2 regions of the Alkalihalobacillus phoenicis genome follow, and region 1 is predicted to be linked to the other one. Evidence: a T-box and tRNA genes for the amino acid it is inferred to sense, from the RefSeq annotation. Region 1 holds a T-box; the other holds one or more tRNA genes.
What was found. The T-box of region 1 lies ahead of pheS (phenylalanine--tRNA ligase subunit alpha). A T-box ahead of a tRNA ligase gene usually reads a tRNA of that ligase, here a tRNA-Phe.

Region 1 (16,674 bases):
TGGTGCTACTTCTTTTATACCAAAAGGGGTCTTAGGGATTGAGGTAGATGCCTCGGCATTAGAACAATTATGGAATTTATCTAGACCTAATAATGACATTGACTTTGTGATCGTAGGAGGAGATGAACGGATTGTCTATCATCAGAATCCGCAATTATTGGGAAAAAAAATTGATGAAGAATTAGTTGAAAAAATGGAAGTAGAACAAAGTGGTTCCTTTCATGGTCAATGGGATTTAGAAGAGATGTTATTTTATCATAATAAATCTATGAATACAGGATGGACACTTTTAGCTATGACTCCAGTTAAGAGTGTTTTAGAGCCTGTATCAGGTATTCAAAGAAGTGCACTCTTAGCTTCTGTTATTGCGTTGGTATTGGCTCTTGGTATCTCACAAGGGTTTGCCAGAAGTATTGTGGTACCTTTAAAAACAGTTCAACAAGGAATGAAAAAAGTGGAGACAGGCGAGTGGAGAAAGATTAAGGAATTAAAAGGCTCTGATGAAATGAGTTCGATGGTTAATAGCTATAACATGATGGTGGAAAGGCTATCACAATTAGTAGAGGATTTGTATGCCTCCGAGTTAAGGAATCAAGAGATTAAATTAGAGAAGCAAAAAACAGAATTACAAGCTTTACAATCTCAAATAAACCCACATTTTTTGCATAATACTTTAGAAACGATGAATGCTTATGCCGTGTTAAATGAATCGGAAGAAATATCAGAAATGGCCGAAGCTCTATCTAATATGTTTCGGTACTCGATTAGGAACTTTGAGGTTGTGACAATAAAAGATGAACTTGACCATATAAAAAACTTTCTTATCGTTCAGCAGCACCGTTTTCAAGAGAAAATTGATATTGACTACGATATTGCCGAATCCCTTTTACGAGAAGATATAGTGAAACTTACTTTACAACCTTTAGTCGAAAACTCCATTCATCATGGCTTAAGAAAACGATTTTATCAAGGGAACATTCTCATTAGAGCTAGATGTACAGACGAGCTCTTGTATATAGATGTTATGGATAATGGTTCAGGTATTAGTGAGGAACGGTTGGATGAAATTAGACAAAAGTTGAGCTCAGAAAGTGTTCATGAACTAAATCAACATATGGGCATTGGTGTCAATAATGTCCATCGCAGAATTCAGCTTATTTTTGGTCAGGAGTACGGATTAAAAGTAACTAGTGAAGTGGAGCAGGGGACAACTGTAACGATGACGATTCCTAGAAAATCTTTTCCTCATAAACAGACGATCTAAAAAGAAACCAAGGCAATCTTGAATCAGCCAATTTTAAGACCTTGTTACACATGATAGCATTAGACAAAATCCACGTTTTGAAGGAAGGTGTAAAATGATGGTTGGAGAGTGGGAACAAGCTGAGCCAGGGGTAAAAAGGAAGATTTTTGAACCTGGTCAATCCATTATGATGATGGAAGTTCATTTTGAAAAAGGAGCTGTGGGCTCAGAGCATAGTCATCCTCATGAACAGTTTACCTACTGTTTAAAAGGAGTATTTGAATTTACTCTTGATGGTGTCAAGCACCGCTTGGAAGCTGGTGAAACATTGTTTATACCAAGCCATTGTCAACATGGTGCGGTTGCTTTAGAAAACGGTGCCCTTTTAGATACATTTACTCCGTTAAGGCAAGATCTATTAACATAAAATGGGTTGAACCTTAGAAGTTCTTTTTGAACATCTAAGGTTCATTTTTTAGGTTATCTAAAAAAAAACAAGGAAAATACAAAGAATCCCCTTGGTGAACATATAGCTTGCATTGATAAACTTTTGAGTGTAAAGCCATTGAATTTGATTAAAATGAAAGCGTTTAACTAAATGGAGTAAGGAAGGAGAGTTAAAATGATTGATTTGAAAGGAAAAAAAGCGATCGTAACAGGTGGAGGCACAGGAATAGGCAAAGGGATTGCCTTAGCCTTGGCAGATGCAGGGGCTGATGTTGTCGTTCATTATGGTAGCAATAGTGAAGGTGCCGAAGAAGTGGTCCGTTACTTGGAAGAAAAAGGGCAAAAAGGAATCGCGATACAAGCCGATTTATTAAAAAAAGAGAAAATTGTTTCTTTTATTCAGGATGCGGCTGATTTTTTTCATCAAAAAATAGATATTTTAGTCAATAATGCTGGTCATTTAGTGAAAAGAATGCCAGTGGAAGAAATGCCAGAAGAGCTGTGGCATCAAATACTTGATATAAATGTAACAAGTACCTTTTTAGTGTCACAACAAACGATTCCATTTATGAAAGAACACGGTGGAAAAATCATTAATATGACTTCAGTTGCCGCTCATAATGGTGGTGGTCCAGGAGCGGCTGCTTATGCGACTTCAAAAGCTGCTACCCTAACTTTTTCAAAAGCGTTGGCAAAGGAATTAGCACCCTATCAAATAAACGTTAATGCCGTTTCGCCTGGTTTTATTGGAAATACGCCTTTCCACGATACGTTTACGACAAATGAAGGCAGAGTAAATACAGTGAAAGGGATTCCCTTACAGCGGGAAGGTATACCTATGGATGTTGCGGGTGCGGTCTTATATTTGGCTTCAGATTTAGCAAATTATTTAACCGGAGAAACAATTGAAATTAACGGCGGAATGTATATGCGTTAGAAGGAGGAGAAAAATGAGACAAATGTTAATTGAACTTTATCAGCCTGAGAGCGGTGCATTAAATGTTCCTTATCAACCCGATTCAAATTCAGAAATTATTGAAAACCCTCCTCGATTTACGTGGATGCCGGCCAAATTGGAAAATGACCGCTATGTCTTAGAGGTTTCAATATCTTCAACTTTTGAAAAAGACTCAACTTTAATCTATAAACCGATCGAAAATAATTTATTCACTCCTGATCAATCGTTTGAGCCTGGTACCTATTTTTGGCGATATGCGTTAATCTCTCCAGAAGATAATAGTCAAATGAGTAGTTGGAGCCAGATACGTTCCTTTGAATTGAAAAAAGATTTACCAAAAATTCCGTTACCAAATAGAGAAAGTCGATATTTAAAGGTGAGTCAAAAAAGTCCAAGACTATGGTTAACCGGAGAAGAGTTACAACGTTTTCAAGAGGAGTTAAAAAAGGATTTAAATTATTGTCAATTTGACCTTTTTTATGAACGTTCTGTTTTACCTTATATGAATATGCCTTTTATAAATGAGCCATTGCCTTACCCAAATCAGCAGCGGGTGGCCAAATTATGGCGACAAATGTATATGGATTGTCAAGAAGTGCTATATGCGATCCGTCATTTAAGTGTGGCCGGGGTTTTATTAGAGGATGAGGCCATTATTCATAAGGCGAAAGATTGGCTTATTCATGTTAGCCATTGGGATCCTGCTGGAACAACATCAAGAGACTATAATGATGAAGCCGCTTTTCGGGTTGCTGGTGCCTTAGCATGGGGTTATGATTGGTTATCCCCTTATTTATCAGCTGATGAAAAGAAGTTTGTGCAAAAGCAGTTATTAACGAGAACGGAGCAAGTAGCTCATCATGTGATTGAACGTTCGAAGATTCATCACGTACCATATGACAGTCACGCAGTTCGCTCGCTTTCATCTGTGCTTGTTCCTTGTTGTATCGCTTTGTTTGATGATGAACCAATTGTAAGAGAGTGGTTAGATTATACATTGGAATACTACAGTGGTTTGTATACACCATGGGGAGGAGCTGATGGTGGTTGGGCAGAGGGACCTCATTATTGGATGACAGGGATGGCCTATGTCATTGAGGCGATGAATTTAATAAAAAAATTCAATGGGTTCGACTTATATACGCGACCATTTTTCACGAAAACGGGTGATTTTCCGTTATATGTTTATCCACCTAATACGAGCCGAGCAAGCTTTGGTGACCATGCTAATTTAGGCGATCAGCCTGGATTAAAAGTAGGGTTTAACATTCGTCAATTTGCTGGTGTAACGAATAACCCATATTATCAGTGGTATTATGAGCAAACGAAAAAAAATGACCTAGATGCAGATGATAAATTTTATAACAAAGGATGGTGGGATTTTTATTTTGATGACATGATGTACCTGCATGACTATCCTTCTATTGAGGCAAAAGAACCAACTGATTTACCTTCGATTAAATGGTTTAAAGATGTCGGTTGGGTAAGTATGAACCACCGGATGGATTCAGCCGATGAACATATTATGTACTTAACAAAAAGCAGTCCATATGGAGCGATCAGTCATAGTCATGGTGATCAAAATGCGTTTGTGTTGCATGCCTATGGTGAGCCATTAGCGATCCATAGCGGCTATTATGTGGCTTTTAATAGTACGATGCATATGAATTGGAGAAGGCAGACGATTTCTAAAAATGCGATTTTAATTGATGGCAAAGGTCAGTATGCAAAGAAAGATAAGTTTTTGGCAAAGGAAGCAAATGGAACGATTGAAGAAGTAAATGAATTTGAAAATTATGCTTATTTACGAGCTGATGCGACTAATGCTTATAAGTACGATGTCCCTTATTTAAAGAGTTATCAACGTGAAACCTATTTCATTAATCAATCTTATTTTGTTCTCATTGACACGGTCGATTTAGAACAAGAAGGAGAAGTGACTTGGTTACTTCATACATTAAATAAAATGCAACTCAACCATCAAACCTTTTTAGTAGAGGGAGAAAAGGCTGCCTTAGAAGGTCGATTTATTTACAGTTCGAGTGGAGAATTAACAATAAATCAGCATCAAGACTTCCCAGGGGTTGATCTCGATGAATTAGAAGGTGAACCGATTCACTGGCGTCTTCAAGCTCAGACAAAACGTTCAAAGAGGCATTGCATTGTGACATTGCTTCACCCAATGAAACGTCAACAGCCTAAATATGTGTCTTATTTTATGGACGATCAAGATCATGGCTTACAATTTTATTTTACAGAGGATGGTCAAACCGTCAGGATCGAAGTACCAAAAGTTTATTAAGAAAATCAAAATCAACAAGACCGACTGAACCTTAACTTAATGGCAGTCGGTTGTTTTATTAATGAAGAGTGATGGGGGAATGAGAACGATGAAAAAAAGGTTGAAGATTATTTTAGCATTAATCATTTTACTCAGCGTTACTTTTTCAGGTGAATCTAGTTATGCGGAAGAGAATTCGGTCATAAGATATCAAATTCATTCGGTTATCGCAAGTGTTCATGATGGCAATATACCAGAAAATACACTAGATGATGATTTAGGGACAAGGTGGTCAGCAGCGGGTATAGGAGAATGGATTCAGTTTGATTTAGGCGAGGTCAAAGAAGTCGGTTATCTAGGTGTAGCTTTTTATAATGGAGATATTCGAAAATCAACCATTGATGTCGAAGTGTCTTTAGATGGTCAGAATTGGGTAAAGGTCGTTGACCAATTTGAAAGCAGTGGCGAGCACTTTAATCTTGAAGCCGTTGATTTCTCTGACGTAGAAACTAGATATGTTAAAATCGTTGGTTATGGCAACTCGACGAATCATTGGAATAGTTTATCTGCTGTTCATATTTATGCTCCTATTGATGGTGAACCGATTGTAGAGGAATTGGAGATCGTTGATCCAGGACCTAAACCAGATGCGGAACCGTTTACTAAAGCTGGACTATTTTTTCCAGATAAAACCGCCTATCGACCACATGAACCAAATCCTACAACTGGAAAAAAGCTGAACGTTGTTGATTATGGTGCTGATGTATCTGATAATCAATCGGATGATACAGCCTCCATTCAAGCGGCTATTGATGCAGCAGAGCCCGGTGATGAAGTTTACTTTCCAAATGGCGTTTATAACTTAAATAAAACGATGGATCATGATCATACTTCACACATCTATTTAAAAAGTGGAGTTAATTTGCGCGGTGAAAGTGAAACGGGTGTTCAATTAGTCTCTTCTTTTGATGTACAACAAGTGCCTAATAGCAAGGTATTAACGGCCTTTGGAGTTAAAAATGTCGTTGTTTCAAATATGACAATTACTTCGACTTTTGATGGAAGCTATTCAGATAATCCAAGTGAAAATAACCCAGAGCGTGGTGGACCGGCTTATGGAGTGTTTATTGCTGATTCTGCTGGTGACCCTTCACAATTGATGACAATTCAAAACGTGACTGTGGAGAAATTTCAAAGAATGGGAGTACGAATTGAAAAAAGTAATCGAATTATTGTAAATAACGCAACCTTTAGAAATGCGACCGATGTTGGTGGAGGGGGTGCTGGTTATGGGGTGACGATCCAAGGAATACAAGGGATTGATCGTTTAGGTCATGCGAATGATACTTATTTTAATATTGTTAAGAATAGTACATTTGAAGGACCATATCTAAGACACGGTACATTAATCCAGAATTTTGCCCATAACAATTTAATAGAAAAAAATAACTACACGGATAATATTCATGATGCGATTGATTTACATGGACAAGGTGAATATTTAAATGAAATAAGAAAGAATAAAATTGATGGTGTACCGCGTGGAGGGATAGGTGTCGGAAATACTGGAGGAACAGCACCACATTCCCATTCTGCATCAGGTGAAGGTAATTATATTCATCAAAACCAACTGACCGATACTCGTGATGGAATTACCGTTATAATGGGTTCACCCGGAACGAGAATTGAGAAAAATAAAATTATTAATACAAAGGAACCTGCAAATTCAAAAGGTATTTATTTGTTGAATGCTCCGCGTACGATTGTGAAAGAAAATATAATCGTCAATAATCGTGCCGAACATTTTTGGGGTATTTATATTGCCGAAGATCTAGGGGATCGTAATAACGATAACAAAGGAGCGGGGATCCCAAAAGATATTTTAATAAAGAATAATAAAATCGTAAACAGTAGCAACGGGATTCTAATTGAAGCTGGTGAAAGAATTAAAGTGGAAGGGAATAAATTAAGAAATATCAAAGGAGAGGAGTTCGTTTCACTGATTGAGTTAGATTAAGCAGGTTCCCTGTTCACTTGCGATTGCTGCGGGCATTTTATGGCCGGAGTCATCTATGTTATCAAATCTTAAAATCATTTCTAATATCTAGATTTAGGTAACACAAAAAGGCTGTCCCATCAGGTCATATTGTATGACTAGATGGAGCAGCCTCTTTTCAAGGAAGGATAGTGAAGCATAGTCACTATCAAATGGTTTAGACTTTTATTTATCTGTTTTATTTTTTTGCTTCCTCTGTGACTGCAAAAATTCCTTTATGGGACTTTTCCAATTAATTTTCGCATTTGGGTATCTTAATTTAATATCTTCCTCAATAAAGGTGAAATCTTCATTAGATAAGCCTTTTAAACGTTCTGTTTGTTTCGCCCACAAATAAATCGCGACAATTTCGAATGATTTGTCCGTTGTTCCTAAATATTTTTCCCCTTCAAACATAACCCCCTTATACGTGACAAGAAAGTTTTTGCGGACATTCTTTTCTTCATCTAAGAAGAAAAACTGCTTTTTTTCATGGGCGGATTCAAGCTTACGTCGTGGATGAAATAAGTATTTGAATGCACTATATGCAAGTACAAGAATGGCGATTAACAATAACAAACGAAATAAAATTACCATTGCTGTGGCCCCTTTCCTACCTGGGTCATTGGATAGTTTATGCTTTATTCTATTTTATACGAATTAGATTCAATTTGGTTGCATTTTTTAAAAGAAAAATTTGATAAAATAAAAAAAGAGTTAAAAGGTCGAAAATAAGATTAAAATTTGAGTTGTAGTTATTATTTGATTATACTAAAAAATAGGACATCATAAATTTTATAGGAGGTTAATTATTTGACAAAATTAGATGAAACATTACAGATGCTAAAAGATTTAACAGATGCAAATGCGATTCCTGGTCATGAAAAAGAAGCTCGTGAGGTCATGACGAAATACATAACTCCTTATGCGGATGAAATTGAAACCGATCGTTTAGGTTCATTAATTGCGAAAAAAGTTGGTGATGAAAATGGACCTAAAATTATGGTTGCTGGCCATTTAGATGAAATTGGATTTATGGTAACAAACATCGATGAAAAAGGATTTTTAAGCTTTCAACCTGTTGGTGGCTGGTGGGAGCAAGTGATGCTCGCTCAACGTGTCACGATTATGACTAAAGATGGTGATATTCCAGGTGTAATCGGTTCAAAACCTCCACATATTTTACCGGCAGAAGCTCGTCGTAAACCTGTCGATAAAAAAGATATGTTTATTGATATTGGTGCTACTAGTAAAGAAGAAGCAATGGAGTTTGGCGTTCGTCCTGGTGATTCTGTTGTTCCTGTATGTGAATTTACGGTTATGAAAAATGAGAAATTCTTAATGGCAAAAGCATGGGACAACCGGATTGGATGTGCGATCGCGATTGATGTTTTGAAAAACCTTAAAGGTGAAAACCATCCAAATGTTGTCTATGGAGTTGGGACGATTCAAGAGGAAATTGGCTTAAGAGGGGCAAAAACATCGGCCAATCAAATTGAGCCAGACATTGCATTTGGTGTCGATGTGGGAATTGCTGGAGATACACCTGGAGTAACAGCAAAAGAAGCCTTAGCAAAAATGGGGGATGGACCACAAATCGTGCTTTATGATGCATCAATGATTTCTCATAAAGGCGTGCGTGATTTTGTAACCAATACGGCTGATGAATATAATATTCCGTATCAATACGATTTAATGCCTGGTGGAGGCACCGATTCAGGAGCGATCCACTTAACTGCAAATGGTGTACCTGCCTTATCGATCACGGTTCCAACTCGTTACATTCATACTCATGCGGCGATTTTACACCGTGATGATTATGAAAATACAGTCAAATTAATTACGGAAGTGATTAAAAAGCTCGATAAAGAAACGGTTGAAGCGATTACGTATAATTAATGAATAATCACAAAGCTATTCCATTGGTCTATTATAGACGAGGTGGAATAGCTTTTTTTGAGATGAAGAGTCAAAATTGTATGGTAAATTAATAGGATAGTATTAGACAGAGGATGAAAGAGTGTTGGCAAAGGGGGAATTCGGTGAAAAAAAGAATCATAATAGGTGTATGGATTGTACTTATGATAACAGCCAGTTTAATATACAATGAATGGTCAAAACATACGACATTAGATAATGTGTTCGAGGAGCAACTGTTAGAGTTGAAAGAAACCGATAAAATCGAAATTCAAAGAAGGGAGACGGTTTTATATCAGCCAGAGGTTATCATTGAAGATGAGAAGTTAATTGAAGAAATAGTTGATGTAATAAGTACGATCGATTTGCGAAAAACGACAAGTAGTTCCTCATATCATAAAGTTTTCTATGAAATGGCTTTGTCTATAGAAACGGAAGAGGCGAGGAATACCACGATAAGAATGGCCATATTTGATGAGTACATCACTTTATATGGTCTTTATCAAGCAGATGTTTATCAAGTTAAAAATGAAAATCATTTATACCATTTTTTGCGAAATGCTAATCTTGATTGGGCAATAGACGATTAATTCTGAAGTTATTAGGAGGCGAAATCTTGAAAAAAATAGCCATTGGCATAGCAACCGTATTAGTGATTGTTGCTATTGGTTTAGTCTATTCGTTTCAACAAAATAAAGTGATAACCGTTGAAGAGCTTTTAAACAAGGAACGTAAAAGTGAAAGCATTGAACAGCCTATCGTTCGAATTGAAATCCTTCGCCAAATTCCAGAAAAAGCGTTAGATGCAACAATCATAGAAGAAGAGGAGATGATTACCGAGTTATTAAAGTTAATGGAATCCGTCTCTTTACAAAAAACAAATCGGGGCATTTCATTAAAGGAGGAATATTATTCTTTATCCTTTTATGTTGATGATGGAGGTTTTTTTAAATTAAGAGCTAGCTTAAGCGTGCTAGGTGAATTTGTTAAGGATATGGACGATAGCATGAGGCATTATGAAGTGAAAGGGGAGAATGCTCTCTTCGAATATTTAGTGAATTTAGAAGTTGATTGGAGCAGAGCGTATTAGTAGCAGTCTTTTTTGGGGGATTCTGTTGCATGTATGAAAAAACATGTAAAAAAACTGAAACATTATTTAAAACTGTACGTAAAGTTAAAAGAGTATAATGAATTTAGATTTCTTCGTGCCGTGGAAAATAGATGGATGGGAAATCATTTCGTTTTGAGGAGGGGGAGCGTATGATTACAGCCGAATGGAGCATTGTAATCTTGTTCATTCTTCTTTTATTGTTTAGCTTTTATTACTACAGTAAAGTTATACGAAGATTGGATAATATCGAGGAGAAAAATTCTATTCTCTCAAGATCGTATAAATATTCTTATTTTACGATCGTTTTTAGTTTGCTTTTTATTATTGTTTATCAATTAACCTTTAATAATTATGAAATCTCATACGTGTTTGTTTTAACGGTGACAGCTTTTGTTGTGCTTTTAGTGAAACAGTGGACCGTGATTATTATGGGGAATAAAGTGAAAACAAAATGTAAGGAGCAAAGTGCTTAAATACATATAGAAAAGGATTGTGCAATAAAAAGGTGGATCAGCTTAACTGGTCCACCTTTTTTTGGAATGTACATTTACATATTTAACAGTTTTTTATTGTAAGCCTTGACTAATTTGTTGACATAGTGCATCTTTTTGTTGTTCATCAGCTTGTTGCCAATACACTTCAAATAGCACTCCAAGACCCGGCAGCATTTTTTCCTCCCCTTTTTGGATCGCATCAACTATTGTTGCTTCGACATCTTGTTCGGAACTTCCTTTAATGTTGGCCATAATGGCACCACGTAAATTAAAGCTCATCGTTATGATTCTCCTTTCCATTCTGTTGTGAAAGCTGCATCGTTAGTTTGTCCAAACGAGACTGGATTATGAGTAAAAAAATAGGTATGATGAATGGATAGAGGAAAAAGGAGCAATTTGGAATGAAACGAATAGAATCAGTTAAAAATGAACAAGTTAAAAATTGGAAAAAGCTATTAGCTAAAAAAGGTCGGGATAAGTCAGGACAATTTTTGTTAGAAGGTTTTCATTTAATTGAAGAAGCTTTAAAAGCTAAATTGAAATTTGAGGCCATTTTGGTGACCGATGAAGATAAAATCGAAAATCAATGGCAGATGGATCGAAGAAAAATCATCATTGTGACAGAGCAAGTGTTGAAAGAATTAAGTGAGATGGATACACCACAAGGAATTGTGGCAGTTGTTCACATGCCTGCATGGCCAGAGCAAATTGCGGCAACAGGTCAATGGTTATTGATTGATCGGGTTCAAGACCCTGGAAATATTGGAACGATGATTCGGACAGCTGAAGCGGCTGGTTTAACGGGTGTTGTGCTTGGTGAAGGCAGTGTTGATTTGTATAATGGAAAAGTTGTTCGGGCAACACAAGGGGCTCTTTTCCATATTCCTATTATTAAAGGGAATATTCTTGAACTCATCCCAAAGTTTAAAGCAGCAGGTATTCCTGTTTTTGGTACAGCATTAGAAAAAGCAAGCTCTTATACGGCGGTTGAACCTCAATCTCAATTTGCTTTAATTGTGGGCAATGAAGGGCAAGGGGTCGAAAAGAGCATTTTAGCGGAGTGTGATCAAAATATTTATATCCCTATTTTTGGACAAGCTGAATCTTTAAATGTGGCGGTGGCCTCGGGAATTTTAATGTATTATTTAAAAGCTGTTCGTTCATAATGCTAAAACGAGGGAATATTTATATTTCCTTGTTGCAACAGGATGGAAGTTTCAATATAATAGAAACAACTGAAAATGGCAAAATGCAACGAAAGAGAGTAGTAAGATAACCACTGCCTAATAGGGAGGGAATGTCACAGACTGAAAGCATTCCTTAGGTGAGAGTATTTGAATTCGCTCTGGAGCAGACGCTGGAACGTAGGAAAGTAAATTTCTTATTAAAGTGTTACGGATGAAGATTCGTTATGATAATGAAGTGTATAGGCTTCTTTTTGATGCTTATAAATAAGGGTGGTACCGCGAGCCATCGTCCCTTTCTAATGAGGGATGATGGCTTTTTTCTATGAAGAAAAAGGCTTACTAAGTTTCAGTAAAATGAGCGGAGTTTGTAAGAAGCTCGAGAAAAACCAAACGAAATGTTTACTACTAAGTTGAGCCGAATGGCTTTTGGATAACCAAAACGGAGCCAGTGCAATACCTGGAGACTCCTGCGGGAGAAGTGAAACACGGGAGACCCCGCAGCGGTTAGCGAGGAGGCTCCCGGTTCACCCGCGGAACGCGTAGGGTATGGAGCTGGTGGAGTAAACCAACTGCACTTTTCTCGCTACTGAGCAAACAGGCTTCGCTTTATATCAATCCAGCTACGCCTGTTAGAAGCTCGAGAAAAATCGGTTCGTCTTATGAAGTCAAAAAGCGACTTCAGAAGCCGCCCCTAATTTTTTCTCGCTTCTGACCAAACAGGCTTCGCTTTATATCAAAGGAGGAAATTGGAAATGCGTGAACGTTTAGAGGAATTACGTGTCGAGGCTCTTGCTAAAGTAGAAGCGGCGTCAGACAAAAAAGCGTTACAAGAAGTACGTGTCGCTTATTTAGGGAAAAAAGGTCCGATTACAGAAGTTTTAAGAGGAATGGGAAAATTATCTGCTGAGGAACGTCCGGTTATTGGCCAAGTAGCCAATGAAGTACGTGATACGATCAAGCAGGAAATTGATAAAAAAGAACAACTTTTTGACGAGGCTGAAATGGAAGCAAAACTTGCGGCAGAAAGTATAGATGTTACTTTACCAGGTCGCCCTGTTCAAAAGGGAACAAAACATCCATTAACAACCGTTGTTGAAGAGGTTGAGGATGCCTTTATCGGCTTAGGTTTCACTGTTGCAGAGGGACCGGAAGTCGAAGTTGATTATTATAACTTTGAAGCTTTAAATTTACCAAAAGATCATCCAGCACGTGATATGCAGGATTCGTTCTACTTTACGGAAGAGCTTTTATTAAGAACTCATACATCACCAGTTCAAGCAAGAACGATGGAAAAGCATAAAGGAAAAGGACCTGTTAAAGTCATTTGTCCAGGAAAAGTATTCCGTCGTGATGATGATGATGCGACCCATTCACACCAATTTATGCAAATTGAAGGATTGTTTGTTGATGAAAGGGTCCGAATGAGTGATTTAAAAGGAGTATTGGACTCATTTGTAAAATCATTTTTTGGAACAGATCGTGAAATTCGCTTACGTCCAAGTTACTTCCCTTTCACTGAGCCTTCGGTTGAAGTCGATGTTTCTTGCGGAATGTGTCATGGAAAAGGCTGTCGTGTTTGTAAACAGACAGGATGGATTGAAGTGCTTGGTGCCGGTATGGTTCATCCTCGAGTACTTGAAATGAGTGGATTTGATCCGAAAAAATATAGTGGCTTTGCCTTTGGAATGGGAGTCGAGCGTTTAGCGATGTTGAAATATGACATTGATGATATCCGTCACTTCTATACAAATGACATGAGATTTTTAGCCCAATTTACCGGAGCATAAGGAGGAGAACAATGTTAGTTTCATATAAATGGTTGCAGGAATATGTTGATCTATCAGAAGTAACTGCGGCAGAAATCGCAGAAAAAATGACTCGTGGTGGAATCGAAATTGATTTTATTCATGAATTGAATAAAGGAGTAAGTGGGATTGTTGTTGGCTATGTAAAAGAATGTCAGCAACATCCAAACGCTGATAAATTAAATGTTTGTAAAGTAGATATCGGTGGGGATGAAGTCGTTCAAATCGTCTGTGGAGCCCCAAATGTGGCCGCTGGTCAATATGTCATTGTTGCAAAAGTGGGAGCTGTTTTACCAGGTAACTTCAAAATTAAAAAAGCAAAGCTTCGTGGCGAAGTTTCCATGGGAATGATTTGTTCTCTGCAAGAGCTAGGTATTGATGGAAAACTCGTTCAAAAAGAATTTGAGGAAGGGATTTATGTTTTTCAAGATGAGGTACCGGTTGGAACGGATGCCATTTCTCACTTGAACTTAGATGACCATGTGTTAGAGCTAGACTTAACACCAAATCGCTCAGATTGTTTAAATATGCTTGGGGTGGCTTATGAAGTCTCGTCCTTATACAATCTTCCTGTACAATTGCCACAAGTTGACTTATCTATTAATACAACCTCTTCAAAATCAAATGATGTTGAAGTGACTATTGAGGATACGGACGCTAATCCATATTATGGGGCGATTGTGATTAAAGACGTCAAAGTTGGAAAGTCGCCACTTTGGTTACAAAACCGTTTAATGGCAGCGGGTATTCGCCCAATTAGCAATGTGGTGGACGTAACGAACTATGTTTTACTTGAATATGGCCAACCGCTTCATGCTTTTGATTATGATCGTTTTGGTTCAAAAGAAGTAGTCGTTCGTAAAGCAAAAGAAGAAGAGAAAATGCTTTCTCTAGACGGGGTTGAGCGTACGTTAGCAAGGGACCATTTAGTGATTACAAATGGGATCGAACCAATGGCTATTGCCGGTGTCATGGGTGGTAAAAAATCTGAAGTACAAGATGATACGACAACGATTTTATTAGAGGCCGCTTATTTTAATCCTACTAGCGTGCGAAAAACATCAAAAGATTTAGGCTTACGAAGTGATTCAAGTGCACGTTTTGAAAAAGGGGTAGATAAAAAACGAGTTCGTGAAGCAGCAAAAAGAGCGGCTACTTTAATCGTTGAGCTTGCAGGGGGGCAAATTTCCGAGCAAATCGTTGAGGTCGATCATCTAACGATTGAAGAACCAAAAATTGAATTGGAGCTATCAAAATTAAATAATCGACTTGGCTTATCGGTGAACCAAGCAGAAGTCGTCAATATTTTGAAGCAATTACGTTTTGATGTTGAAGTGAATGGAGATACGTTCAACGTAACTGGACCGACACGTCGTAGTGACATTCAAATTGAAGAAGATTTATATGAGGAAGTGGCCCGCATTTACGGATATGATAATATCCCGACAACATTGCCTGATTCGGCGACAACTCAAGGTCATTTATCTGAATATCAATCAAAGCGCCGTCGTGTTCGCCGTTATTTAGAAGGAGCTGGTTTAAATGAGGTGATCACTTACTCATTAACAAGCCCGACGAAGGCAAAAGGTTTTGCTGAGGAAGAGAATGCTCATCTTGTTGGTTTAGCGATGCCGATGAGTGATGAACGTAGTACAATGAGAACAAGTTTAATTCCGCATTTATTTGATGTCGCTCGTTACAATTTAAACCGTAAAAATCACGATATCGCTATTTTTGAAATAGGTTCGATTTTTAAAACAGATGAAGCAACGATTACGAAACAACCGATTGAAAATGAAATGTTGGCACTCTCCGTAAACGGCTTATGGCATGAGCATAGTTGGCAAGGCGAAAAGAAAGCGGTCGATTTTTATGTTTTAAAAGGAATTGTCGAAGGTTTAGTTGCAGAGTTAGGACTAAGCTCAAAGCTCCAATTTAAATTAGGCCAAAAACCAGACTTACATCCAGGTCGAACAGCTATTGTTGAATTAGCAGGAAAAGAGATTGGTTACATCGGTCAGGTTCATCCAAAAACAGCAAAAGAGCAAGATTTAAAAGAGATTTACGTTGGCCAACTCGATTTAGTCTCATTACTAAACGTTGAGCCAGAAACAGTTACTTATCAAACGCTCCCTAGATTCCCAGCGATCGTCCGTGACATCGCCCTTGTAGTGGATGAAAAAGTATTAGCATCCGAGTTAGAAAACACTATTGTTTCAGCTGGTGGAGAGTTGCTGAAAGGCCTTCGTCTTTTTGACTTATACCAAGGTGAACATCTAGAGGACGGGAAAAAATCACTTGCTTTTTCGTTAACTTATTTAGATCCGGAACGTACATTAACCGATGAAGAAGTAACAGAAAAACATGAAACAGTATTAAATGCCCTAGCTGAAACAGGGGCAACATTGCGTTCATAAATAAAATAGGTTAGACAATATACTCCAAACGGCCATCTTATGAGGTAACATTATACCCTTAGGATGGTTTGTTTTGTCTAAAAGTTAAAGGAGATAAAAGGTCAAACGGAGGGAACTGTTTTTTATGATTCGAGATAGTGGGATCGAAATGCCCAGAGACTGCATTACAAAAAAAGTAATTTTTTGTAATGGTAAACTCGATATTTTCATTATTCATGCTTCGTGATATGATATAAGTTAGGTTTGAACTATTTTAAAATGAATGAATCGTTAGTTGTTTTTAGACAGGAGGCATTTAGGTGGCAGATGATAAACAAAAGCAACGGACAACCGTGTCAATTTATGGGCAAGCTTATACCGTTGTCGGAAAAGAGCCACCATCGCATATTAAGGAAGTGGCTCAAAGCGTAGACCAAAAAATGCGAGAAATAAAAAAAAGAAATCCTTATTTAGATACGACGAGACTTGCTGTACTAACGGCAGTGAATGTAGTCGATGAATATATGAAAATTGTTGAAGAGCGTGATGCTCTCTTAAAAAAAATAGCAGACGCAAAAGGTGTTACAGGAGAGGACAAAAATGCTTAGTTTTATTATCCTTATAATTCTTTTAGGTAGTTTCTTTATCGGCCAAAGAAGAGGCTTCATCCTACAATTAATTCATTTAGTTGGATTTTTTGTATCTATATTTGTTGCGTATAAATATTATGATGTACTCGCTTCGTATATTAGGTTATGGATCCCATATCCACAATTCTCAAGTGATAACACGTTTGGATT
Region 2 (16,674 bases), 1.3 Mb from region 1:
TCAAAATGAAACTTTTGCTCGTTTGTAATAACCCCTAGATGCCCTTCCATTGCCTGCCATGTTTTCGTATTCGCATAAATCGGCAAACGATGCTTCCTCGCAAAAATCCCGACTCCTTTTATATGATCACTATGTTCATGAGTGACTAAAATCCCATCAAGCTCTTTTGGATTCCGGTTAATCTTTTGAAAAAGCTCTTCCATCTTTTTTCCACTCAAACCCGCATCCACTAATAAACGTTGATTTTCTGTTTCTACATACATCGCATTCCCCGTACTACCGCTTGCTAACACACTAAAACGTAACGTCATTCCTGTTCACTCCAGTATCTCTCAACTCATCCTCTAAAGTATCTATTCTTCCTCAGCATCATCGACGGTTAAATGTTGGACATCTCCTTCAATCGCATGAACTAAATAACTTTCTTCACCTACTTCAATTAACCACATCGGTGCATACATTAAATCATCATTTTCTAATGAAAAACGATTATAATAACCATACTCAATTTTATTAATCGTATCACCAATATTTAAAAGCTGACTATTTAATAATACTTCAACCGCCTTTAAACTTGATAAAATTTCACTTTCACTACCATGTTGTTCAAACTCTATAAAACGTTGACTATAGCCAATAATTTCCCAATCGTCATTTAACTTTATCGTTAATGGTTCATAATTATCAGAGTACGCGGTATGCTGATTAAAAGTTTGATAAAAATAAATGTGCATAAGCTCTTTATGACGACCACCATATTGATAATGAGCTCCACCATTGACATGATCTAATAAAAATTGATTCAAATCTTGAGAAAATTGTTCCCTTGATAATGGATAAGGGGCATTTAAAATCGAGGTTAACACTTTGCCATCCTCACTCACCTCGGCAAATTGATCACTTAAATATTCGAGTTGCTGCTCATTAAATCGTTGATTGCGACCAATAATATGATAGTCTTTGCTCGTTACTTCAGGCAAGTCCCCTTCAATCGTAATGTTATTTGTCTTAAGTCGCTCTTGTAATGTCACTTCGGGTATGGAGCTTATTTGATAATGTTCATTTTTTTGAATTAATTGAAACGTTAAAAAAACATTAAGGAAGAGAAACGTAATAATAAAAATCGTTTTAGTTCTACTCCAATTCATCTCGATTCTCCCCCACTACATCTGTTCTCTCTTCGTCACTATCGCCTAGCTTTCTCCAATTTCCCTCATACTTAATAAACCAATGTGGTTCGATAGTAACATAAGAAGTCGAACTACTTTCCATCTCATAACCAATGAGCATTTTTTCTACTTTATCAAGTTCAAAAAACTCTTGTTCCTTTAATCCCGCTAACATTTCAGGACCTGATTGAAGTTGTACCGTATTCGTTTCAAAAGACAGGCTTTCAATACTAAATAACGGGCGAATATATCTTGACGTCTGTCCACCAACACGAGATACTTGTAAATTCATTAAATCGTCCTGTCCCTCATACATAATCACCGGTAGGTTTTCTAGCTGCAAACGGTATTCCGCCTTCGCTTCTGTTTCCGTCAATAATGACCAATCTGATAAATAATAAGAATTGGTCCAGCCATTATGACCATTAATATAATCAAAGCTTGAATCGACAATATGACGAGACGTAACATCTTCAGATATGGCTGGATAACGGAAATCAAAATCCATAAAGTCTTCGTTACTCGAAGTGGTTAAAATACGGCTTCCATCTGTATAAAAACGTTGTCCATTTGCCTGTCTACTTTCACTAATGGAGCTAGGGACAGGGAATAAAAGCTGTTGGAAAAAGTCAATATCAATCGAAGGGGCGGTATAAGATAGCTTTTTCCCTTCGTATGGTTCACCGGGTACATATAGCTGTTCCTTCAATTGCTCATCCAATTGTTCTCTCACACCAACAGCTGGGATAAATTCCTCAACTTCATTAAACATATTTTGGGCAAACATATGATAATCCAAATTAGAACGGAGGACGACCACATCTTGGTCAATGGCTGAATAAAGCTGCATGAACATATTGGCTCCATTTGGATTTTGATAAATATAAATACGATTAACCGCCGTCAAAGGAACTATTACTTCATCTTCTTCGTTAATAAACAATCTCATCAAAACATTCGTAGGAATCGCCGTTGGAAAAATAATTTCTAACCCTTGCTCCCCTTGTTCATTTGGGAAAGGATCACCTATTGGTGTCGTCTCCATCTCGATATTAGAACGAAATATCCGTTGATAAGTATCACGATATTGCTCACTATCTGCTGGGATCAAATAATAATCGCCCCCATTATGAACAACAAGTGCTTCTGCCGCAATCACGTCTTGTATAGATAACGAGCGACCACCAACTAAAGTATCAGGAGTGGTCAAATTATCTCGATCGGGATTGTCAAAGTCAGGCTGAAAGGTCCATAATTCCCATGTTAGAACAAGACTTAAGGTGACAAGACCAATTAATATCCAGTTTTTCACTTGTTCGTATCTCACCAATTACCCTCCTTATTTTTCGTAAAAGGTAAAGTAAAGAATATCGTGGTCCCTTGTCCATACATGCTTTCCACCCAAATCTCTCCATGATGAGCATGAACGAGCTCCTTAGCAATAGCAAGACCTAGTCCTGTTCCCCCAATACTTCTTGCTCTAGCCTTATCAACTCGATAAAAACGATCGAATATTTTTTGCTGGCTTTCTCGTGGAATTCCCATTCCTTCATCGGCAATACTAACACGGATATTTTGACCATAATGCTCGAGTGTAATCGTCACATTTCCACCTTCTGGGGAATACTTCATTGCATTCGAAATAATATTATCTATCACTTGTGTTAATTTATCTCGATCCATTTTGACGTACGTAAGTTGCGGCGAGATCTTACGAATAAAATGGATGTTTTTGTTGGCCGCAATCATATCAAAACGATCGATCACTTCATGTAAATATAAAACAAAATCAACCGTACTAAAATTTAATTGATAATCACGGCTATCAATTTTGGACAGCTGTAATAAATCGTTGACGAGACGTATCATTCGTTCTGTCTCATTTTGAGTGACCCCTAAAAAACGTGGACCTAAGTCTGGATCACTAATCGCCCCATCTTCTAATGCTTCCAAATAACTTTTCATCGTCGTCAATGGCGTTCTTAACTCATGAGAGACATTTGCGACAAATTCACGTCTATCTTGTTCGATTTGCTCTTGCTCTGTCACATCATGCAAAACCGTAATCACACCATTAATCGGTCCATCATTTTCTTGAATAACCGAAAAGTTCGCTTGTAACATATAATCGTTTTCTTCATCACTAAAATCAAGAATCAGTGATTCATCATGATCAAATAAATCATCGACGACATAGTCTTCCGCAAGCTGCAACACTTCTGTAATCGGTTTACGAATGACCTCATAAGTCGCTTTTCCTAATAACTCCTCGGCTCGATTATTCATCAAAATGACTAATCCTTTAGCGTCAGACGCGATCACACCATCCGTCATATGAGCAAGTACAGAGCTTAATTTCTTTTGTTCCCGGTCCCGTGTCGCTGTCGCATCTTGTAGCTTGGAGGTCAAATCATTAAATGATGTTGCCAGCTGACCGATTTCATCAGTTCCATAAACTCGAACTTTTCGCGAAAAGTCACCATGACCCATGCGCATGGCCTGTTTTCTCATATCAATAATTGGTCCAGTAATCGTCTGAGACACTAAAATGATTAAAATAACTGTAATCCCTAACGCTATAAAAGTACCGGTTAGCAGGATGCCATTAATTTGTTCCATTTGTAAATAAATTTCTTCCATCGAAGCTTGAATATGAATCGCTCCAACAATAACCCCATCGGCCGTTATAATCGGAACACCCATCGAACGAACAATACTACCAGTCTGCTCATCGACAAAGTTTCTTTGATCAGCAGTTCCAACTAATGCTCGTTTTATAAGGACATCATTTGATTGTTGACCAACGATATTACGTCTTGATAAATCCGACGTACCAACGACCACTTGATTAGCATTAACGACAAGTACCTCAGACTTATCAACATTAAAAAAGTCACGCAAAATGGAAGTTACCTCTGATTCAACGGCATTTGGTTCACTATCAATCATAATTTGAGCCAAATTATAAGCGAGAAACTCCGCACGATCAGCTAACATTTGATGATGGTTTTCGCTTAATTGTTGCTCTAATTGTTTCGTAAAATAAACACCAATAACTTGCATCGCAATTAAAATTAATAACACATAAATAATGATTAGCTTGAATTGAATCGATTTAAAAAAGCCAACCTTATTTTTCATTAAGCTTGCTCCAATGGGTCAGGAGAAGCCAAATAATACCCTACTCCTCGACGGGTAATAATCCAAGTTGGAAAGCTAGGATTATCCTCTACTTTTTCACGTAAACGACGAACCGTGACATCAACCGTTCGAACATCACCAAAATAGTCGTATCCCCATACCGCTTGCAACAAATGCTCACGCGTCATAACTTGTCCGAAGTGTTTGGCTAAATAATGAATCAGTTCAAATTCACGGTGTGTCAATTCAATCGTATCGCCTCGTTTTTTCACTTGATACGCATCTGGATAAATCGTTAAATCACCAATGACAAGCTCCTTCTGTGCTGTCGTTTCATCGGCACTTACTTTATGACGGCGTAAATTCGCTTTAACTCTCGCTAATAACTCTCTTGTACTAAATGGCTTTGTCACATAATCATCTGCTCCAAGCTCCAAGCCTAACACTTTATCTATTTCAGAATCCTTTGCGGTTAACATAATAATCGGTACATCTGACTTTTTACGTACTTCACGACAGACTTCCATCCCATCTTTATGTGGTAACATAATATCTAATAAAATTAAATCCGGATCAAATTTATCTACTTGTGCTAAGGCCTCTATCCCATCATAAGCACAAATAACCTCAAACCCTTCTTTTTCTAAGTTAAATTTTAATATATCAGCAATTGGACGTTCATCATCTACAACTAAAATTCGTTTATCCATCTAACAACGCTCCTGTTCTACACTTAATACGTGCTTTCTCTAGTTTATCATAAGTCATGGTTTTCCTTTAGTAGTTCACATTCTTACTTGTACCACTTCTTGACGATCCGTTCAATTCCCTTCTAACATATGAAGCAACTAAAAAACTCCGAGAGTTAGATTCCATTTTATCATTTAGCTTACTCCACTCGCTGCATGCCCTACGCGTTCCGCGGGTGAACCGGGAGCCTCCTCACGACAAGTCGCTGCGGGGTCTCCCGTGTTTCACTAATCCCGCAGGAGTCTCCGGGCATTCCGCTCGTTCCGTTTTGGTAATCCAACGCATAGAATAACATTGAATGAAGTTTCTTCTCATTTAGTCTTAGAATCCTACTTTTTCAGTGGTCTCCAGGACGCGGAGCATGATTTTCGGGAGTGGTGAATTGAGCACCATTCATCGCCATCCACTTTGGTTCTAATAAATAGAAAGAAAGCCAGTAACATTTGACTCGTAAAAATGTTACCGGCTTTTCCTATCAGAGAAGGGGTTTGTCCCAGCCTCTTTCTTCATTATGGTAAATAGTCCATCGGATTTAATAGACTACCGCCACGGGTCACTTCAAAATGAAGATGAATGCCCGTAGAATCTCCAGTAGAGCCCATTACCCCAATTTGTTGGCCTCTTGTAACACTCTGACCAACTTGAACACTCGTCGATTTTAAATGAGCATATAAAGTCTCTAAGCCATTATCATGACGAATACGAATATAGTTTCCATAACCTCCACCACTTGTGACCGCTGTAACGGTTCCACTTTCAGCCGCATAAATACTGTATGAGCTTGGTCGGGCGATATCAATTCCTTTATGATAGCTTCCCCAACGCTTTCCTTGATGACTTGAAATATAACCACCATCTGCTGGCCACGCTAGTTCTGATCTTTCCTTCGTTCCTTTTCTAACGACTTCACTAACGGGCTCTTCAATAACTTGTTGATTCAACACTTCCTGTTCAACCATTTCGCCATTTAGTCTTACCGTTTTATATTCAACATGTTGTAAGCCAGGGATCCCTTTTCGCTCGACTTTCTCTTCCCCTTTAAAAAGGTTGCTATCTTCTTTAACCTCTATGTCAAAGTCAAGCTCTTCTTCTACTTTACTATGCTCGACAACTTCAATTTCTAAATATGGCTCTAATGTTTTTATTTGTAATTTATCCCCTGCTCTGATCACACTCTCTTTATTTAAATCCTCATTGAATGCAAGCAATTCCTTTATCGATAAATTTAATTCAGATGCAATTGTACCAAGAACATCGCCTTCTTTTACCTCATAATAAAATTCATTCTCTTTTCCTTGTTCTATTTCTTCAAATGCCTCTTCCACAGTGCTAACTTTTTCAGGTGAAACGAGCACTTGTTTACTTTCAATGTCCGTTGTAAAAGAAACCGAATTAATGAGCTTTTCTTCCAATTCTAACCCAATCTCTTTATCATTCATTTCGTTAGTATGAACCGGTTCACGCTCGCCACTTTCTGAAGAGGGCAACTTCCTCGCTACTTCTTCTTCATTCACTTTCAATGAACCTTCTTCTTGTAAAGAAAGCACATACTCTTCAAAAGCTTCCTCTTCAACTTGTTCTAAGACCATTTGCTTTTTTAACTGTGCGACTGCCTCTTGTTCAGCCAAATAAACAACCTCGTCTTCCTCAATCACAAGAGCTGTCGCCACAGCCTTTACCGTTAGTAACTCAGCTAGCTTTTCTTTCGTTTGTTCCGTATTCGCATTTGGGATAAAAACGAGCTCAGGTATAACATCAATCGTCTCTTTAAAATCAAAGGTTAGCCCGAAATGTCGCTCTTGCTCTTCTTCTAATAGCTCATTTAAAAAGCCCAAGTAATCTTCTTCATCATCGACTGTCCCAATAAACTCTTCTTCAAGATAAATATGATAAACCTTCTCCATCATCAAATCTGAACTAGCCAACACATTAGAGACACCTGAAATCGATAAGAGCAATACCATCGCTAATATCCAGTGTTTATAAATAGGTTGCTTTAAGCGTAAATCAACTGCTTGCTGTTTTTCTACTTTATTCCAAACTATCATAATCCTTTTAAAATCCTCTCGCCAATTGCCTGTAAACGTACAATCAGTTCTTTCTTATAATCTAATAATCTAGCTTTTGTATTTGAAATTTTCTTATATAAACCAAATAAACCTCCCCCATTCTAGCATAATTCTAATTAAGGTGAGTCAATATTACTAAATGAAATTGATTTGTAATCTTTTTGGATAAAAATTCATGATAAAAGTCTGCTTTTTCACATTAGCCAGCTTAATCAATAGTGAATAACCTAATTCTTTCTTTTCCTACTTCTTAAAATGACTATAATCACTAACAGCACCAACAGGGCAACTTATTGATTTTGCAACTATTCCCTAAAAAACAAAAAAACCGTCACATACCCTAATCGGATAAGAAACGATTTTAACTTCTAACAGGTGCACTTTTACGGTAACAAGTATAAAAGGCAGATAGGAGTTTTCCTATCTGCCTTTTATACAACTAATAACCATTCAAAAAATTCTACTAATATTTATCCAAATAAAAAAGCATGCCATTGCATACTGAACAAAAAGTAAAATCTATATAAAATGCCGACCAGAGGACTTGAACCCCCAACCTACTGATTACAAGTCAGTTGCTCTACCAATTGAGCTAGATCGGCATAAAAAAATGGTGGCTTGGGACGGAATCGAACCGCCGACACATGGATTTTCAGTCCATTGCTCTACCGACTGAGCTACCAAGCCAACTTAAAAATAACCGAAATATAAAACTCATGGCGGTCCGGACGGGACTCGAACCCGCGACCTCCTGCGTGACAGGCAGGCATTCTAACCAACTGAACTACCGGACCGTATTAAAGATAAAATAAAAATTGGTGACCCGTACGGGATTCGAACCCGTGTTACCGCCGTGAAAGGGCGGTGTCTTAACCGCTTGACCAACGGGCCAATACACTTAAAATTTAAGAGTAATGGTGAGCCATGAAGGACTTGAACCTTCGACCCTCTGATTAAAAGTCAGATGCTCTACCGACTGAGCTAATGGCTCCTATTATCTTGCTTGTCTTACTCGCCTTAGCGACAAGATTTATAATACCACAGACAAAACACTACTGCAAGTATTTTTATAAAATATTTTTATTTTTTTTGTGGAAACACAAAATTTCTAAAACAACCTTCATTAGCATATCGAAAACGTAGCGAAAACACAAGCCTTTCCTTGCATTTTCGCCGTTTTCATTTTCTTAACTAGTGCAATTAAGCAAAAACTCCACGAACAAGATTTGTTTGGTTACGATCTGGTCCAACAGAGAAAATCGTTAATGGAATACCTGTTAATTGGGAAACACGCTCAATATAATGACGAGCATTTTCTGGAAGTTCATGTAAAGATTTTACTCCTGTAATATCTTCCGTCCAACCAGGTAATTCTTCATAAACAGGTTCACATTCTGCAAGAACTTTAAGACTTGCAGGGAATTCTTCGACAACTTCACCACGATATTTATAAGCGGTACAAATCTTTAATGTTTCAATCCCTGTTAAAACGTCGATTGAGTTTAATGAAAGATCCGTCAATCCACTCACACGACGTGCATGGCGAACGACAACTGAATCAAACCAACCAACACGACGTGGACGGCCTGTAGTTGTACCATACTCATTCCCAACTTCACGAATTTGGTCACCAATTTCATCAACTAACTCTGTTGGGAATGGGCCATCACCAACACGAGTCGTATAAGCTTTTGACACCCCAACCACATGATTAATTTTTGAAGGTCCTACACCTGAACCAATAGTTACTCCACCAGCAATTGGGTTAGATGACGTCACAAATGGGTATGTACCTTGATCAATATCAAGCATAACCCCTTGCGCTCCTTCAAAAAGAACACGACGGCCATCATCAAGAGCATCACTTAAGACGACAGATGTATCACAAACAAGCTCAGCAATTTGTTGACCATATCCATAATACTCTTCTAAGATTTCTTCTTTTGTAAAACCAGTCGTCTCATAATATTTTTCAAAAAGACGATTTTTCTCTTCTAAGTTTCGAACAAGCTTCTCTTCAAATACTTCTTTATCTAAAAGATCAGCAATACGAATTCCGATCCGAGCCGCTTTATCCATATAAGCTGGGCCGATCCCTTTTTTCGTCGTCCCGATTTTGTTATCACCTTTACGCTCTTCTTCCACAATATCTTGTTTTAAGTGGTAAGGTAAAATAACATGGGCACGATTTGAAATTCTTAAATTGCTTGTATCAATATTACGTTCATGTAAATAAGTTAATTCTTCGACAAGTGCTTTCGGATCAATCACCATTCCGTTTCCAATTACACATACTTTATCTTTATAAAAAATCCCTGATGGAATGAGATGAAGTTTGTACTTTACTCCATCAAATACAATCGTATGTCCTGCATTATTTCCACCTTGATAGCGAGCGACAACCTCTGCTTTTTCTGAAAGATAATCTGTTATCTTTCCTTTTCCTTCATCGCCCCATTGTGTACCAACTACAACAACTGATGCCATCTGTTGCACCTCCGCCTCGGACGTACGAGCCGAGTATTTTTATTCAAAAACCATTGATTAGTATAACAATTTAAGGGTGAAACGTCAACAAAACACGAACATTATTGTAAAATTATTTTTAGTTTGTTCGTGAAAACACTCAAATAATTCTAATAAATGAAAGCTTTTTCAAGTTTAAATGCACATCCTATTATTTGCTACACGCTGCGATTATATGTATAAACCCTTTCATTGCTCATTAGCCTTTTATTCGTACTAATTTCCCTAGCACTCTCTTTTCATTACTTATCACCATCAACAAAACAAACATCTTTCATTAACAAAAAAGGACTGTCTCAAATGGTCGAATGACCTTTTGAAACAGTCCTGCTCTTTAAACTAACCTAATCCAATTCCAGTGGCAGCTTTATCTTAACGGCTCCACAATAACACAATCAAACTTAAGCTCCTGGCGGCATATCTCTTTCGTCATGACGCCGGTCTAAATTCACGAATTTATTATATTCTTTTACGAATGCGAGTTCGACCGTCCCAACTGGACCGTTACGCTGTTTCGCGATTATAATTTCGATAATGTTTTGATTTTCAGATTCTTTATCATAATAATCATCACGATATAAAAAGGCAACGATATCGGCATCTTGCTCGATACTTCCTGATTCCCTGATATCAGACATCATTGGGCGTTTATCTTGCCTTGATTCTACGCCACGAGATAGCTGTGAAAGGGCAATAACCGGCACTTCTAACTCCCTGGCAATCCCCTTTAATGTACGTGAAATCTCAGACACTTCCTGTTGACGGTTTTCGCCACTACGGCCATTCCCTTGAATGAGCTGCAAGTAATCAATCATAATCATACCAAGACCGCTTTCTTGTTTTAAACGACGGCATTTAGCTCGAATTTCACCAACTTTGATTCCGGGGGTATCATCAATATAAATACCCGCTTTCGCTAAACTTCCCATCGCCATCGTTAACTTTTGCCAATCCTCAGACGTTAAGGCTCCTGTTCTCATACGTTGGGCATCAATATTCCCTTCTGCACACAACATACGTTGCACAAGCTGGCTCGCTCCCATCTCCAAACTGAAAATCGCGACATTCTCATCCGTCTTTGTGGCGACGTTTTGAGCAATGTTTAAAGCAAAGGCTGTTTTACCAACAGAAGGTCTGGCCGCGACAATAATTAAATCGTTTCGCTGAAAACCAGCTGTCATTTTATCAAGCTCAACAAAGCCGGTTGGAATCCCAGTAATATCGCCTTTTTGATTTTGAAGCATTTCAATGTTTTCATATGTTTCAACAAGTACGTCTTTGATGGAAACAAAGGCACTTGTATTTTTACGTTGAGCTACATCTAAAATCGTTTTCTCTGCATCATCTAAAATGGCATCCACTTCATCTTCACTCGTGTATCCTTCTGCGGCAATATTGGTCGCCACGCGGATGAGACGTCTTAAAACCGATTTTTCTTCAACGATGCGGCTATAGTACTCCACATTAGCAGCGGTAGGCACGGCATTTGCCAAATCAGCCAAATAAGCCATTCCACCAATGTCATCTAGCCATTTTCGGTCCTGAAGCTCTGAGGTCAACGTGACTAAGTCAACAGGTTCTCCCTTTTCGGCAAGATCAAGCATGATTTCATAGATTCGTTGATGAGCCGCTCGGTAAAAATCTTCTGGCTGTAAACGCTCAGATGCCGTAACGAGAGCCGTATCCTCTAAAAAGATCGCCCCCAATACAGCTTGCTCAGCTTCTATATTTTGCGGTGGTGTGCGGTCAGCAAATAAATCACTCATACTCAATTTTCCTTTCTCAGGAATCGCTCTGTTAACAATAACTGCTTCTTATTGTTCGACAACATGAACCTTAACAGTAGCAATAACCTCTGGATGAATTTTAATCGGCACATTTGTATAGCCTAAAGAACGAATCGGATCATCAAGCAAAATTTTACGTTTATCTACTTTTAGTTTCATGGAAGCTAATGTCTCCGCAATTTGTTTAGTTGAGACAGCCCCAAACAAACGGCCACCCTCACCTGACTTTGCCTTAATCGTCACTTCTGCTGCTTCTAATTTCGCTTGATACGCTTTGGCTTCCTCTAACTCTTCTTCTGTCTTTTTTTGAACACTTTTCTTTTTCGCCTCTAAATCTTTTACATTAGAGTTTGTTGCTTCTACTGCCAAATTTTTTGGTAATAGGAAATTACGTGCATACCCTTCTGACACGTTTTTCACTTCGCCTTTTTTTCCTTTTCCTTTTACATCACTTAAGAATATGACTTTCACTTTAATTTCCCCCTTCTAATGTTTCATCAATCACTTCTTGCAATTTTACTTTCGCTTCTTCTATTGTAACATTTTCTATTTGAGTAGCAGCATTTGTAAGATGGCCACCACCACCTAAATGTTCCATAATGAGTTGAACATTTACGTTCCCTAAAGAGCGTGCACTAATCGAGACACAGCCATCCGTACGGTTGGAGATGACAAAAGAAGCGTCTACCCCTTTCATCGTCAACAATGTATCCGCCGCTTGGGCAATCGTTATCTGATTAAAGGTCTCGTTCTCATCTGCCGTAGCAATCGCATATCCTTGGCGATAGTATTCCGTATTTTCGACCAGCTGTGCTCTTTTCACATAGTGATCCAAATCTTCTTTTAACAAATTTTGAACAAGCGTCGTATCCGCCCCATTGGAACGTAAATAAGAGGCCGCATCAAAGGTTCTCGCGCCTGTTCGATTGGAGAAACTTTTTGTATCGACAACAATTCCAGCTAAAAGAGCCGTCGCTTCTAAACGATCGAGCTTCAATTTCTTTGGTTGATATTCTAATAGCTCTGTGACAAGCTCTGCTGTTGATGAGGCATAAGGTTCCATATACACGAGAACAGGATCATTAATAAATTCCTCGCCACGACGGTGATGATCAAGGACAACAATTCGCTCAACCCGCTCTAATAACTTCTCTTCAATTACCATACTCGGCTTATGCGTATCGACAATAACGAGTAAGGTCTTTTCTGTTACTTCCTCTAACGCTTCTTCTGGAGTAATAAATTGCGACCATAAATGATCATGAACTTCAATTTCCTCCATTAAACGTCCCACATCAGGATTAACATCGTTAGAATCTAAAATCACATAACCTTCCTTTTGATTCACTTCCGCAATTTTTAACACACCAATAGCGGCACCAATGGCGTCCATATCAGGGTTTTTATGGCCCATCACCATCACTTGATCACTATCTAAAACAAAATCACGTAAAGCATGGGATATCACTCTTGCTCGAACACGCGTCCTTTTCTCGACCGCATTCGATTTGCCCCCATAAAAACGAAATTTCCCATTTTTCTGCTTGATCGCGACTTGATCTCCACCTCGACCTAACGCTAAATCTAAGCTTGATTGAGCCAGTTGACCTAATTCACGAATTGACGTATCCCCCGTACCAATTCCAATACTTAACGTCAGTGGGACTTTTTCTTTTCCTGAAATTTCACGAACTTGGTCTATAAGCTCAAATTTATTTTGTTCAATCTTTTTTAAAACACGATGATTCATAATCGCGATAAATCGGTCTGAGGATGTTCGTCTGAGGAAAATATCATACTCCTGTCCCCAATTATTAATCGCTTGAGTGATTTGACTTACTAGCTTACTCCGAACTTGCTCCTCCAACCCTTGGGTCACATCATCATAGTTATCAAGTAAAAGAAAGGCGACGACCGTCTGCGTGTTAACAAATAACCTTTTAGTTTCTTCTACTTCTGTCACATCAATTAAATAAAACAGGCGTTCATCTTGTTTTAACTGGACATGATAGGAATTGGACTCGATCGAAATAATCTCTTCATCTATATTCTCTTCAATCATCTCAACTAACTTTTCATGAACTTCCTGTAAACCTTCACCGATCGTATCTTTGTCGATAATTGAGCTTACAAACGGATTCATCCACTGAATTTTTAAATGCTCGTTATAAAGAAGCATTCCAACAGGTAAATTCAAAACCGCTTCTTCTCCGGCCTTTTGGACACGGTAGGAAAGAGTCGAGACATACTCCTCCATATCTTTGATAAACGCATCTTTCGCTTGCCAAGCATAAATCAATAGACCTAATAACAGAATGAAAGTAATAAGACCGAGCTTCCAATTATAAAATGTTACGATCCCTACTAATAATCCGGTGAAAAGAAACAAGCCGATTACATGATATCCAGACAGGTGTCTCAGTAAGAACTTCGGCATATGGTCAGCTCCTATTTTTTCTTCTTATTCTTAATCCACGTTCGTAAATCAAAGCCTAGATCGATTATCCCTAGAATTTTGACGATTTCCATTAATGGCGAAAACAAAAAGCAAACAACGACGATGACAATAGGCCATGCTTTTGACTTATTGACTGTATGAAAATAATTAAAAATAAAACTAAACCCTTGCACAATCATCACAAACCCAAGAAGAAAGTAAAGGTTAGTAATAGCTAAGAACATCGTTGTTCCTTCTTCAAAGCCAATTAAGGAAAGTATCATAACAAGTAAAAAATACCAAATAAAGGAACGCGGAAACTTCCACTCTCTAAAAGGTGGCATCTTCTTATACTTAAATCCAAGACGTTTGAGTACCATATTACTTAAAGCAACCGTTATTACAGCTATGGTAACCCCACTCATCACAATCATAAGGGGAGCTAAATAAAGAAGTAAATCAGCCATTTGATACATTTGCTCAATCGCTTCTGTATTCCCCATCGAACCTAAAGTCGACTTAACAAAATCAATTTGAAGATACATTGAATCACGCCCAGCGGTCATTGGATCGATACCAAAAATCGCAGTACTGACCACATAAGCAATCACCATAGCGGTCGTAAAGGTCAATCCAGCTCCTAATATTTGAGAAAAACCACCTAAATTACGACGATAAATCTCTCCTATCACAAGCCCGCATGTTCCAAAAAATAAAGCAATTAACAACCCAAGTGGCCCTGTTAAAATAAGAGCTAAAAACATCGCAACAAGCCATGTAATTCCATTCGCTTTTAAGCCAGCTCGAACTCCAAATATGATAAAGGGTAATGGTAAAAACCATAAAAATAAAATTCCTAATATAGGGATAAATAATGTAGCTAAAAGAATAATTGAAAAAAGCGCCGCCATCATCGCTCCCTCAATTAACGTTCGTCGTTGTTCCACTAGTTCACCTCATTTTGCCAAACTCATAAGTTTTAGCTTCTTCAAGTTGAAGATGTTTCAAGGTAAACTAAAGCATCCTTAACTATAAAATACGCAAAAATGAACGCAATTATCGAAACATCTTTCACAGTTTTCCATATCTTTGTCTATTTTAGCTTATTTAAGTCTTCAGGGAAAGCGATCACCTATTATATAAGTAAAAAACCCCCGTAATGGAGGTTTTCGACAGTTGAAAGAATGGCTCATTCCTTTCAATTCATGGCAGCCGAAACAAGTACCGCCTTTATTCACTTAAACGGTCGCTTTTTTATTAACTTTCCCAAGTAAGTAAGCCACGAAAAATCCTAATATAAAGGTAATGATACAAATACTGATTTCCGCCAAAGTAGCTGGAATACCAGGATAAATAACAAATACAGAACCGGCAACCGCGCCAATCATGACCGCATAAGTTAAACTCTTATGGTAATAGAAGAAATATCGAACGATCTTACTCGTAATTAATAATCCAAGTAAAACACCACTACCAACCGTAATAAGGACCGGCATATGGAAGGTCGAAACTGCTTCAATAATCGTGGCATACACACCTAATATTAAAAATATTAACGATCCACTAATTCCCGGTAAAATGAGGGCTGTACTCGCAAGCCAACCAGATAAAAAGAGTAATACATACGTTTGCCACGTAAAAATTTCAATAATATTCCCTTTATCCTCACTAGCTAACGCCGTTAACCCGACTAATGATAAGGCAATCAAAAACAAAATATAATGTTTGGCTCCAAATTCCTTTTTATAATCAACATCCCTTAATAAGGTAGGAACGATTGCTAAAACGAGACCCATAATAAAAAAGAAAGTTGGATGTGGCTGATGTTCAATTAACCACCCGATCGCACGTGCTGCAATTAATATTGCTGCTCCCATTCCTAGACCAACATTAATTAAAAAAATGAAATGACGTTTCCACTCTCGTGTCGTAATTCCATTAATCGCTTCAATTAACCTTTCATATAAACCTATTAATAGAGCAACTGTCCCCCCGCTTACACCAGGAATAACTTCAGTAAGTCCAATTAACATTCCTTTAAAAAAACGCTCCAACTTAAACAAAAACTCAAATCCTTCCTATCTCATCTCTTCGTTCCATTAAGCTTGTTTTACTTTACTAATAGTATCATTTTTTTTCTCAAAAAAGCATCGAGTTTTGTCAAAGATAATAAAAGGGATAAACATATTTTACAAGTATTCAAACCAACTACATTTCGCTAAATCCACTTGCCCTTCTTTGATAAAAGGAATACCTTCTTTTTCAAGTAGCACCCTTTGCGGAACACCTTGAAAAACTGATTCAGGAGGTAAAATCCCATCTTTTTTTACAACACGGTGAGCAGGCACATCATCTGGCGCTTTACTTAAAGCCCAACCAACCATACGAGCATGATGAGGAGCATCCAAATAACGAGCAATTTGTCCATATGTAGCGACTTCTCCCTTCGGTATCTGTTTCACCGTTTTATAAACCCGTTGAAAAAATGGCTCCATTTATTTATTTTCACCTCTTTCAAAGCTAACGTACTTATGACGATTTGGTAGTGGAGTTCATGCATTATCTATAAGCCTGTAATCAAACTATTTTATAGAAGTTGAAATCACTAAAAACGGGTTACTTGTTAAAATAGGGTTACATTAGTCAGCTTTAGTAATCAAAAAAAAACAATTTGTGCCAACTATTAGCCAATAACTCAACTTTCGCAGAGTATGATTTCTTAACCGTTGATAGAGATTGACTTTACATAAAAGGTTCATCGTTGACAGTCTGAACATATCTCCTCGTAGGCTGTT

Region 2: it encodes a tRNA-Phe, which carries the amino acid that the T-box ahead of pheS (phenylalanine--tRNA ligase subunit alpha) is inferred to sense. The anticodon was not compared.

Annotation. Positions count from the first base shown of each region.
Region 1 covers NZ_CP154853.1:540,369-557,042, forward strand. The annotation lists gene AA0017_RS02430 (sensor histidine kinase) at 1-1,264, shown strand, start outside; gene AA0017_RS02435 (cupin domain-containing protein) at 1,362-1,670, shown strand; gene AA0017_RS02440 (SDR family NAD(P)-dependent oxidoreductase) at 1,866-2,627, shown strand; gene AA0017_RS02445 (DUF4962 domain-containing protein) at 2,641-4,950, shown strand; gene AA0017_RS02450 (right-handed parallel beta-helix repeat-containing protein) at 5,039-6,946, shown strand; gene AA0017_RS02455 (sigma-w pathway protein ysdB) at 7,151-7,561, opposite strand; gene AA0017_RS02460 (M42 family metallopeptidase) at 7,778-8,863, shown strand; gene AA0017_RS02465 (hypothetical protein) at 9,007-9,471, shown strand; gene AA0017_RS02470 (hypothetical protein) at 9,498-9,971, shown strand; gene AA0017_RS02475 (hypothetical protein) at 10,142-10,465, shown strand; gene sspI (small acid-soluble spore protein SspI) at 10,559-10,765, opposite strand; gene AA0017_RS02485 (TrmH family RNA methyltransferase) at 10,888-11,652, shown strand; T-box leader at 11,732-11,970, shown strand; gene pheS (phenylalanine--tRNA ligase subunit alpha) at 12,426-13,460, shown strand; gene pheT (phenylalanine--tRNA ligase subunit beta) at 13,472-15,895, shown strand; gene zapA (cell division protein ZapA) at 16,195-16,482, shown strand; gene AA0017_RS02505 (CvpA family protein) at 16,475-16,674, shown strand, end outside.
Region 2 covers NZ_CP154853.1:4,143,170-4,159,843, reverse strand. The annotation lists gene AA0017_RS19585 (MBL fold metallo-hydrolase) at 1-311, opposite strand, end outside; gene AA0017_RS19580 (two-component system regulatory protein YycI) at 354-1,148, opposite strand; gene AA0017_RS19575 (YycH family regulatory protein) at 1,135-2,496, opposite strand; gene walK (cell wall metabolism sensor histidine kinase WalK) at 2,493-4,310, opposite strand; gene yycF (response regulator YycF) at 4,310-5,020, opposite strand; gene AA0017_RS19560 (peptidoglycan DD-metalloendopeptidase family protein) at 5,570-7,108, opposite strand; tRNA gene AA0017_RS19555 (tRNA-Thr) at 7,659-7,731, opposite strand; tRNA gene AA0017_RS19550 (tRNA-Phe) at 7,741-7,816, opposite strand; tRNA gene AA0017_RS19545 (tRNA-Asp) at 7,847-7,923, opposite strand; tRNA gene AA0017_RS19540 (tRNA-Glu) at 7,946-8,020, opposite strand; tRNA gene AA0017_RS19535 (tRNA-Lys) at 8,045-8,120, opposite strand; gene AA0017_RS19530 (adenylosuccinate synthase) at 8,330-9,616, opposite strand; gene dnaB (replicative DNA helicase) at 10,057-11,421, opposite strand; gene rplI (50S ribosomal protein L9) at 11,470-11,913, opposite strand; gene AA0017_RS19515 (DHH family phosphoesterase) at 11,915-13,879, opposite strand; gene AA0017_RS19510 (YybS family protein) at 13,891-14,826, opposite strand; gene AA0017_RS19505 (DUF368 domain-containing protein) at 15,118-15,942, opposite strand; gene AA0017_RS19500 (MGMT family protein) at 16,069-16,374, opposite strand.